Regions from separate parts of the Marinomonas posidonica IVIA-Po-181 genome, predicted to be linked through region 1. Evidence: predicted binding sites of a transcription regulator. Region 1 holds the regulator's gene; the other holds the start of a gene.
What was found. Region 1 encodes LexA, which represses DNA repair genes until DNA is damaged. Its sites were predicted from a motif close to TACTGTNTANNTANACAGTA; they were not measured.
Positions count from the first base shown of each region.

Region 2: the regulator LexA is predicted to act here: its motif matches at 3,176-3,195, upstream of recN (DNA repair protein RecN).

Region 1 covers NC_015559.1:2,033,764-2,038,915, reverse strand. The annotation lists gene MAR181_RS09565 (Tim44 domain-containing protein) at 1-194, opposite strand, end outside; gene topA (type I DNA topoisomerase) at 383-3,013, shown strand; gene MAR181_RS09555 (DUF6586 family protein) at 3,010-3,477, shown strand; gene MAR181_RS09550 (hypothetical protein) at 3,479-3,742, shown strand; gene lexA (transcriptional repressor LexA) at 3,811-4,434, opposite strand; gene dinG (ATP-dependent DNA helicase DinG) at 4,505-5,152, shown strand, end outside.
Region 2 covers NC_015559.1:400,498-405,649, reverse strand. The annotation lists gene dnaJ (molecular chaperone DnaJ) at 1-320, opposite strand, end outside; gene dnaK (molecular chaperone DnaK) at 440-2,356, opposite strand; gene grpE (nucleotide exchange factor GrpE) at 2,459-3,037, opposite strand; gene recN (DNA repair protein RecN) at 3,223-4,893, shown strand; gene fur (ferric iron uptake transcriptional regulator) at 5,037-5,152, opposite strand, start outside.

The sequences.
Region 1 (5,152 bases):
ATAGAGTCGGTGTTGACGTCTTTAAGACCACGTATATGTTGTTCAACACGATCGGCGCGATTGGACAGTTGGAGTTGTTTAACTCGGCGTTCGGTGATCTCTTTTTCTTTTTGATGGGCGCGTGAACCAATAATGACTGATAACAGTACTATGATAATTAAAAACGCGATGGTTAAAATTTGCAGCGTAGCCATGATTGTCCTTTAGCAATGAATTCAGTATGTTAAATAAGAAATACCAAGTTCAGCAAGAATTATTATAGAAACAATACAGGGATCGCTTGTCATATAAAAGGTGTTTGCTTAATATCAGCGCCCCGAGAGATTAAACTTCGTGCAATTAGTATTTGCAGATCGACTTTATAAAAGGCTTACACAGTTCAATGGGAAAATCACTGGTAATCGTGGAATCGCCAGCCAAGGCGAAAACTATTAATAAATACTTAGGCAATGACTTTGTCGTTAAGTCGAGTGTAGGTCATATTCGAGACCTTCCATCGGGTAAAACCGCGACTTCGACGCCTCAGGAGCGAGCAAAGCAAGCCGCTTTGACGCGTAAAATGAGCCCAGAAGAAAAGCTTGAGTATAAAAGCCGTAAGTCTCGTAAGCAGCTAATTGCTCGTATGGGCGTCGATCCTGAAGATAATTGGCATGCTAATTATGAGGTGTTGCCCGGCAAAGAAAAAGTCGTCGATGAACTTAAACGATTGGCCAAAAATGCTGACACCATCTATCTCGCGACCGATTTGGATAGAGAGGGAGAGGCCATTGCGTGGCATTTGCGTGAGGCCATTGGTGGTGATGACAGCCGTTATAAGCGTGTTGTATTTAACGAAATTACCAAGAAAGCCATTCAGTCTGCCTTCGAAACGCCTTCCGAGTTGGATTTAAACCGAGTCAATGCACAGCAAGCGCGTCGTTTTCTCGATCGTGTGGTTGGCTTTATGGTGTCACCATTACTTTGGGCGAAAGTAGCGCGTGGTTTGTCTGCTGGCCGAGTTCAATCCGTTGCGGTACGCTTGATCGTTGAGCGTGAACAGGAAATTCGTGCCTTCGTTCCAGAAGAGTTTTGGGAACTGGATGCCATGTTATCGACCTCAAGTGATGACATGATTAAATTTGAGGCGGCGAAGTACCAAGGTAAAGAATATCGACCGGTTAATCAGTTGCAATCGGATGAGCATGTGGCTCGTTTACAAATGGCGAAGTACCTTGTTCAAAGTCGCGAGGATAAACCGACTAAGAGCAAGCCTTCTGCACCTTTCATTACCTCGACCTTGCAACAAGCAGCGAGTACGCGTTTAGGCTATGGCGTTAAGAAGACCATGATGCTGGCTCAGCGTTTGTATGAAGCGGGTTACATTACTTATATGCGTACCGACTCGACCAATTTGAGTGCTGAGGCGGTTGAGTCTTTACGTCAATACATTTTAAGCTCATTTGGTGAAGCTTACTTACCCGCCGATCCTATTCGTTACTCAAGTAAAGAAGGTGCGCAAGAGGCTCACGAAGCCATTCGTCCTTCTGATGTGAATGTGCGCGTGGATGATTTGTTAGGGATGGAAAAAGACGCTCACCGTCTATACGATTTGATTCGCAGCCAATTTATGGCCTGTCAAATGACGCCTGCTGAATACACTTCTACCACGATTACCGTGGTGGCAGAGGAATACGAATTTAAAGCGAAAGGGCGTATTTTGCGCTTTGATGGTTACACCAGAGCCATGCAAACGGTTGTGAAGAAAGGCGAAGATAATATCTTGCCTGATGTGACTCAGGGTGAGTTTTTAGATCTCAAAGAGTTGCTACCTGAGCAACACTTTACCAAACCTGTGGCTCGATTCAGCGAAGCCAGCTTGGTGAAAGAATTGGAAAAGCGTGGTATTGGTCGACCTTCAACCTACGCGTCTATTATCTCGACCATTCAAGATCGTGGTTATGTTCGAGTTGAAAATCGTCGTTTCTATGCAGAGAAAATGGGAGACATTGTCACCGATCGATTGGTTGGCAGTTTCTCATCCTTGATGGACTTTAGTTTTACGGCGCAAATGGAAGAGCGTTTGGATGAAATCGCTGAAGGGGATAAAGACTGGATTCAAACTCTGAATGCTTTCTATCGTGACTTTAGCAATGTGTTGGCAAAAGCGGAGTCGCCCGATGACGGCATGATGCTAAATGAGCCAACGCCGACGGATGTTGAATGCCCAACATGCAGTCGTCCTATGCAGATTCGTACCGCCAGCACAGGGGTCTTCATGTCTTGCTCTGGCTATGCTTTACCGCCTAAAGAGCGTTGCAAGGCCACTATTAATCTTATTCGTGGCGATGAAGCGGTTGCGGTCGACGATGAAGAAGGTGAATCTAAGGCGCTGATCAATAAGCATCGCTGTAAGATTTGTGGCTCTGCCATGGACAGTTATTTGATGGACGAGCATCGCAAACTGCATGTTTGTGGTAATAACCCATCTTGTACCGGTTACGAAGTGGAAGCGGGCAGCTTCAAAATCAAAGGCTACGATGGGCCGGTGATTGAGTGTGATAAATGCAGTTCAGAAATGCAGCTTAAGACGGGGCGCTTTGGTAAGTATTTTGGCTGTACCAATGAAGAGTGTAAGAATACTCGTAAGCTGCTTAAAAGCGGTGAAGTTGCGCCGCCTAAGATGGACCCAGTGCCTATGCCGGACTTGGCTTGTCAGAAGGTGGAGGATCATTACGTGTTGCGTGATGGTGCAACTGGTTTGTTCTTGGCCGCTAGCCAATTCCCTCGTAAACGCGAAACCCGTGCGCCTTATGTGAAAGAATTGATTCCATATATGGATCAAATTGATCCAAAATATCATTTTTTCGCAGATGCGCCCGTTGCTGATTCAGAAGGCCGTTCTACCTTGATTCGTTATAGTCGTAAAACCAAAGAGCAATACATTATGACGGAAAATGAAGGCAAACCAACGGGGTGGAAAGCTTTTTATGATGGCGGTAAATGGGTCATCGAAGAAGGTAAAAAGAAAAAATGATCAGCGTAAGTTATGCCAGTGTAACGAATCAAAGGCTTGATGCTGCAAAGCGTTTACTGGCACTTGCTCAGTCAAGTGACGAAGCTTGGCTGGTCAGTAGTCTTGAAGGCTCGGCTTTGTTTCAATTACGCAGTGCCTTCAATGGTTTGTTGCAAGAAGTTGCACAGAGTTATGCATTGTCTGATTGTTTGGATGTGATTACATTGGCCTCTGAAGCCGAAGCCAAGCAGTCTGTTGTACCGGTTCTGTCAGAGTTAAAGGACTTAATAAGTCAGTCTAGATCTTGGTGTTGCCAGCTTCTGAGTGCTTATCAGCAACAATTAGAGTGTCATTTGGTTCAATCATCTTTTGGCCGAACGGACCTTATTGGTTCTGGTGGGGATGATGGTGCCTCAATGCAATTGTATTTGACCAAGCTAACTGACTTGGTGTTACGTTTTAGAGAAGAGTCATCTGAGTATTAATATGAAAGAGTCATACCTTGAAATTGTTGAGCTGGAAAACGGCGATATTGTATTACGCCCAGCCAGTGACAGTGGCGAGGAAACAGAGCCGTTAGCAACCCTGAAAATTTCAGACACGACACGGTCTTATTTGCAGGATCGTTATTTTGAATTGGCAAAATGCATGTTTCATGCAGGGATTGATTTTGTGTATTCGGATGAGTCTATGGCTGATGAAGGGTTGGATTACATGGACGATGATTTCCGTCCTAAAATTCTTCATTAATGATTTTAAACAAGATCAACAAAAAAAAGGTGGCTTTAGGCCACCTTTTTTATGATGTGTATTGGCTTTTATAGTCCTTGTCGAATAACGCCGACAGACAGGCCTTCGATTGCAAACTCTTCGCTCTCAAGGTCCACAACAATGTCCTGGTAGTCTTCGTTTTCAGGAATTAATCGAACAATGCGTCCTTTTTGCTCGAAGCGTTTAACGGTGACTTCATCGCCAATGCGGGCAACGACAATTTGCCCATTGCGAACCGTATTGGTTTTGTGGACGGCCAATAAATCACCTTCCATAATGCCAATGTTTTTCATGCTGGTGCCGGAAACCGACAAGAAATAATCTGCTTTCGGTGAGAACATATTACCTGGAACAGTAACATGGGTATCTATGTTCTCTTGAGCCAATATAGGGTATCCTGCGGCCACTTTACCGATAACGGGCAAACCTAACTCGTCTTCTGGAGCGTTGTTTTCGGAAGACTCAACCAATCGAATGCCACGAGAAGCGCCGGACAGCATTTCAATTGCGCCTTTTTTGCAGAGGGCTTTTAAGTGTTCTTCAGCCGCATTTGGGGATTTAAAGCCAAGTCGTTTCGCGATTTCCGCACGGGTAGGTGGGAATCCGGTTTCATTAATAAACTCGCGAATGGTATCGAGTACATCAGATTGTCTTTTGGTTAATTTAATCATGGCACTATCTGGTTGTTTATACAGTAACTGTTATTATATACAGCATTCTTAACGATTCTCAATAAAATAAATGCTTTCAGACGAATTAAAAAATAAAATCCAATCAGCCTATCGCGATATGCTGGATGCCAAATCCCATAAACCAAGGGTTGGTCAGCGCCAAATGATAGGTGCGATCGCGCGTACGTTGGGAAACATTAAACAAGGTACCGAGGGAGAGCGGCTAGATGAAAAACATGTGGCAGTCATCGAGGCAGGGACGGGAACAGGTAAAACCTTATCCTATTGTCTTGCTGTCATTCCTATTGCAAAGGCAAGAGGATTAAAGCTTGTTATCTCAACAGCCACCGTGGCTCTGCAAGAACAAATTCTCCATAAAGACTTACCTGATATCTTGTCCAATACCGAGGTAAATTTTAAGTACACCTTAGCGAAAGGTCGCGGTCGCTATCTTTGTCTCAACAATCTGGAGGCTTTTCTAGGCACACAAGAGCAGGCTATGGACGATATGTTTGCCGGTTTGTTTGAGCAGCACCTCCAATCGGATGATGTCAATACTGTGCTTTATCAAGAGATGGATGAAGCATTAAGTAAAGGTAAATGGGATGGTGATAAAGATAATTGGGAAGGTATTATTCGAGAGCTAGACTGGCGTCGCTTAACGACTGACCATCAACAATGCACGAATCGTAATTGTGCCAATTATTCGGCCTGTCCA
Region 2 (5,152 bases), 1.6 Mb from region 1:
CCGCCACCACCGCCGCCAAAAATATCACCAAAGACATCACCAAAGATGTCGCTAAAACCACCCGCTCCTGCACCGCCAAAGCCGCCAGCCTGACCGTTTACGCCTTCATGACCAAAGCGGTCATAAGCCGAGCGCTTTTCTTCAGAAGACAGAATTTCATAGGCTTCCGCCAATTCTTTAAATTTATCGAGTGCTTCTGGGTTGTCTGGATTCTTATCTGGGTGGTACTTATTCGCTAAAGAGCGATAAGCTTTTTTGATCTCTTTCTTATCCGCGTCTTTGGCAACCCCAAGAACGTCGTAATAGTCTCTTTTGCTCATCGCAGGCATTCCTGAATAGTAAAAGTCTTAACCTAATGCTTAAACAGCAAAGCACGGTTCGAAAACCGTGCTCGCTATCGCTTGCCTCATAAGGAGGCGGCGTTATCAGCTATTGACGATTATTTTTTATCGTCTTTTACTTCTTCGAATTCAGCGTCTACCGCATCGTCTTGCGTTTCAGCTTGCTCTGCACCTTCTGGTGCGCCCGCTGCAGCTTCCGCATCAGCGTACATCTTCTGAGCCAAAGAACCTGACGCTTGAGTCAACGCATTGGTTTTCTCTTCGATCTGTTCTTTGTCATTAGAGGTTAGCGCTTCTTCCAATTCAGAGATCGCTGTTTCAATCGCTGTTTTCTCTTCTTCAGTCGCTTTATCACCCGCATCCGCAAGTGTCTTACGAGTCGCGTGGATCATGCCATCCGCTGTATTGCGAACTTGCACAAGCTCTTCAAACTTACGATCTTCTTCCGCGTTCGCTTCCGCGTCCTGAACCATTTTTTCAACTTCTTCATCGCTCAAGCCTGAAGAAGCTTTGATCACGATAGACTGTTCTTTACCAGTCGCTTTGTCTTTCGCGGAAACGCTCAAGATACCGTTAGCATCAATGTCGAAGCTAACTTCAATTTGTGGCACACCACGTGGTGCTGGCGGAATATCAGCCAAATCGAAACGACCTAGTGACTTGTTCTGCGCCGCTTGTTTACGCTCACCTTGCAAAGCATGGATCGTTACCGCGTTCTGGTTGTCTTCAGCAGTCGAGAAAGTTTGTGATTTCTTAGTTGGAATCGTTGTGTTTTTCTCAATCAAGGCCGTCATCACACCACCCATTGTCTCGATACCTAAAGACAAAGGCGTGACGTCTAGAAGCAGAACGTCTTTCACGTCACCCGCTAATACCGCACCTTGAATAGACGCACCAATTGCGACAGCTTCATCTGGGTTAACGTCTTTACGTGGCTCTTTACCAAAGAATTCTGTTACTTTCGTTTGCACCAATGGCATACGAGTCTGACCACCAACCAAGATAACTTCGTCGATATCAGAAGCAGAAAGCTCAGAATCTTTCAGCGCTTGGCGGCAAGGCTCAAGAGACTTGATCACCAATTCTTCTACCAATGACTCAAGTTTAGAACGCGTCAATTTCACGTTTAAGTGTTTAGGACCACTTGCATCAGCTGTGATGTAAGGCAAGTTCACTTCTGTTTGTGAAGAAGAAGACAACTCAACTTTGGCTTTTTCACCTGCTTCTTTCAAACGCTGTAGCGCAAGTGGATCATTGTGAAGATCAATGCCAGTGTCTTTCTTAAACTCAGCAGCCAAGAATTCGATAACACGCATGTCGAAATCTTCACCACCAAGGAAAGTATCACCATTAGTCGACAATACTTCGAACTGTTTCTCGCCATCGACATCAGCAATTTCGATGATAGAGATATCGAACGTACCACCACCAAGGTCATAAACCGCGATAGTAGAATCACCAGAGTTTTTATCCAAACCGTATGCCAAAGCCGCCGCTGTTGGCTCATTGATAATACGTTTAACGTCTAGACCAGCGATTTTACCAGCATCTTTTGTTGCTTGACGCTGAGAGTCGTTAAAGTAAGCTGGGACGGTAATAACCGCTTCTGATACGCTTTCGCCAAGGTAATCTTCTGCCGTCTTCTTCATTTTTTTCAGAACTTCTGCAGATACTTGAGGTGGCGCTTTCTTATCGCCTTTGATTTCGACCCAAGCATCACCATTTTCTGCAGAAATAATTTTGTACGGCACCATAGAGATGTCTTTCTGTACCACATCATCTTGAAAACGACGACCGATCAAACGCTTAACCGCAAACAAGGTGTTTGTTGGGTTAGTCACAGCTTGACGTTTAGCAGATTGGCCGACCAATACTTCACCGTCTTCAGCGAAGGCAACGATCGAAGGAGTTGTACGATCGCCTTCCGCATTTTCAATTACACGAGCTTTTTCACCATCAAGAACAGCAACACAAGAGTTTGTGGTCCCTAAGTCGATACCAATGATTTTACCCATCGTTTGTCTCTCCAATAAATTCGTTTATAACAAGGTTACTTCTGTATTTGGGTACACTTAAAAACTTTTCAAGCGTCCAGTGTCAAAAAAATGACGGTCTTTTTATGCAGCACTTGAAACCACTACCATCGCAGGTCTTAAAAGACGACCGTGCAAGGTGTAACCCTTCTGAACCACATCCATAACAGTGTTAGGTTCTAGTTCAGGGTTTGGCACCATAGTCATGGCTTGATGCAACTCCGGGTTGAAAGGTTCGCCATGTGGATCAACGGCTTTAATTTCAAAACGAGCTAAGGTTTCAAGCAAATCTTTTAAAGTAAGCTCAACCCCTTCACGAACCGGATCCGCTTCGCCAGTGTCGGCTGCAGACGTTAAGGCACGCTCAAGGTTATCCGCTACATTAATGACAGCTTTGGCGAATTTCTCTAAACCAAACTTGTGAGCCTTTTCCACATCTTGCTCGGCACGACGACGTACGTTTTGAGCATCGGCTTGCGCTCTTAGTGCGGCTTCTTTGTATTGAGCAACGTCTTCTAACGCTTTCGCAAGTTCGTCATTTTCAGCTTCCGCTTCCAACAGCTCAGCTTCTGGCTCTAACAGCTCTTCTACTGCTTCGTTTTGTGCTTCACTGTTCAAATCTTGCTCCGCCTCTTGATTAGGATTTTTTTGCTGATCACTCATTGTTTAACTCCAAATAACAGAAACTATTCTTTCTCTGTGCTGGGTATATGGGGACGGCTTTTTACCTTTCAACACTAAAACCGCATTAAATTTAAGGGAATTAATTCCACACTAGCCACTTGTCAAAAAACAACCAAATACTGTATAAATAACCATATAAATATTTTCTTTCTTTGGAGCTTACTATGCTGATCAGCATCGCTATATCCAACTTTGCCATTGTGGAATCACTTGAACTGGAATTTAAGCAAGGTATGACAGTGATTTCCGGTGAAACTGGCGCAGGCAAATCCATTATGGTGGATGCCCTGTCATTATGCTTAGGTGATCGAACCGATGCCGGCGTTGTGCGCCATGGACAGAAAAAAGCCGACATCTCTGCCAGCTTTGACATCAAAGAGTACCCTCATGTTTATCAATGGCTGGAAGAAAGGGATCTGGAACAAGAGCATAACTGCATACTGCGCCGCGTCATTAGCAAAGAAGGCCGCTCCAAAGCCTACATCAATGGCCGACCTTGCACCTTAAGCGACTTAAAAGAGGTGGGTAGTCAGTTAGTTGACATTCATGGTCAGCACGAACATCAATCGCTTTTAAAGAAACATGCCCAACGCCAACAACTGGATGAATATGGCCAACTCACTGAACTGAGTAAGCAGGTTCAACAACAATACCAAGCGTGGCGCCAGTTAAAAGACGAACTGTTCGCCAAACAAAACCAATCCGCCGAACAAGACGCGAAGATTCAGCTGCTGTCGTATCAAGCCCAAGAATTAGAACAGATTGATTTAAAGGAAGGGGAAATTGAATCCCTAGAGCAAGAGCAAACCTTTCTCTCTAACATTGCCGATTCTCAGGTCAAAGCGTACCAAGCCAGCAATTTATTAGCAGATAACGAAGAAGGCAGCATCTGCTCTTTGCTCAATCAAGCCATTCACAGTGCCAGCCAAATCAATCCGCCAACACAGGAACTAGAAGGCGCATTAGACATGATGAATGCCGCCCTCATTCAAGCTCAAGAAGCCACCGACAGCCTTCGACATTACCAAGACACACTCGAACAAGACCCTGAACGCTTAACCACAGTCGAAAGCCGTTTATCTGATATCTATGACACCGCACGTCGTCATAAATGTTTGCCTGACACCTTGATTTCCCTACGTGAGTCGGTTGAAGGGGAACTGTCTAAACTGCAAGGTGGCGAAGAAAGCTTAGAAGCGCTAAAAGAAAAAGAAGAATTAGCCTACGAAAAGCTCACCGCTTTAGCGACTAACCTCACAGAAAAGCGCATTAGCACCAAAGACGAATTGGCAAAAAAAGTAGAAGAACAAATTCACGGCTTAGGCATGCCTCACGCACGTTTCTATATTCAATGCCAACCACTCAATCAAGTCACTGCCAATGGCTTTGAAGACATTGAATACATGATCGCTTCCAACCCAGGGCAACCTGCCCAACCACTTCGTAAAGTGGCATCCGGTGGTGAGTTATCTCGTATTAGTTTGGGCATTCAAGTGGTAACCGCTCACACCTCAACCATTCCTACTTTAGTATTTGACGAAGTCGATGTCGGCATCAGTGGTGGCATTGCAGAAGTCGTTGGGCGCATGCTGCGTTCTGTTGGCCAACGCGGCCAAGTGTTCAGCGTGACACACTTAGCGCAAGTCGCCGCACAAGGACATCAACATTTACAGGTGAGTAAAAAAGTCACCAATGAAGCGACCTCATCTGAGGTCAAAGTTTTAAAAGAACAAGACCGAACCCAAGAAATCGCTCGTTTACTAGGCGGCCTTGAATTAACCGAGCAAACCCTCGCTCATGCAAGAGAAATGCTCAGCAACGTACAGTTGCAATAATCGTTCTGGCAAAAAACCTCACCAGTCGTAAAAAACACAGTTGATCAGACAGCAAAAAGGGCTTAAACCCTAAAAGTTTAAGCCCTTCCTTTGCTCACAAAGAAAGCCACCGTTAAGAGGCACCCTTCGCTATTGCCCTGTGGTTACTTTTTCTTAGGACGCACATACATAATCAAGCTGTGCTCTTCGATATCATAACCATGTTCTTCGGCGATTTCATGCTGACGTTTTTCAATCACCGGATCAACAAACTCAATCA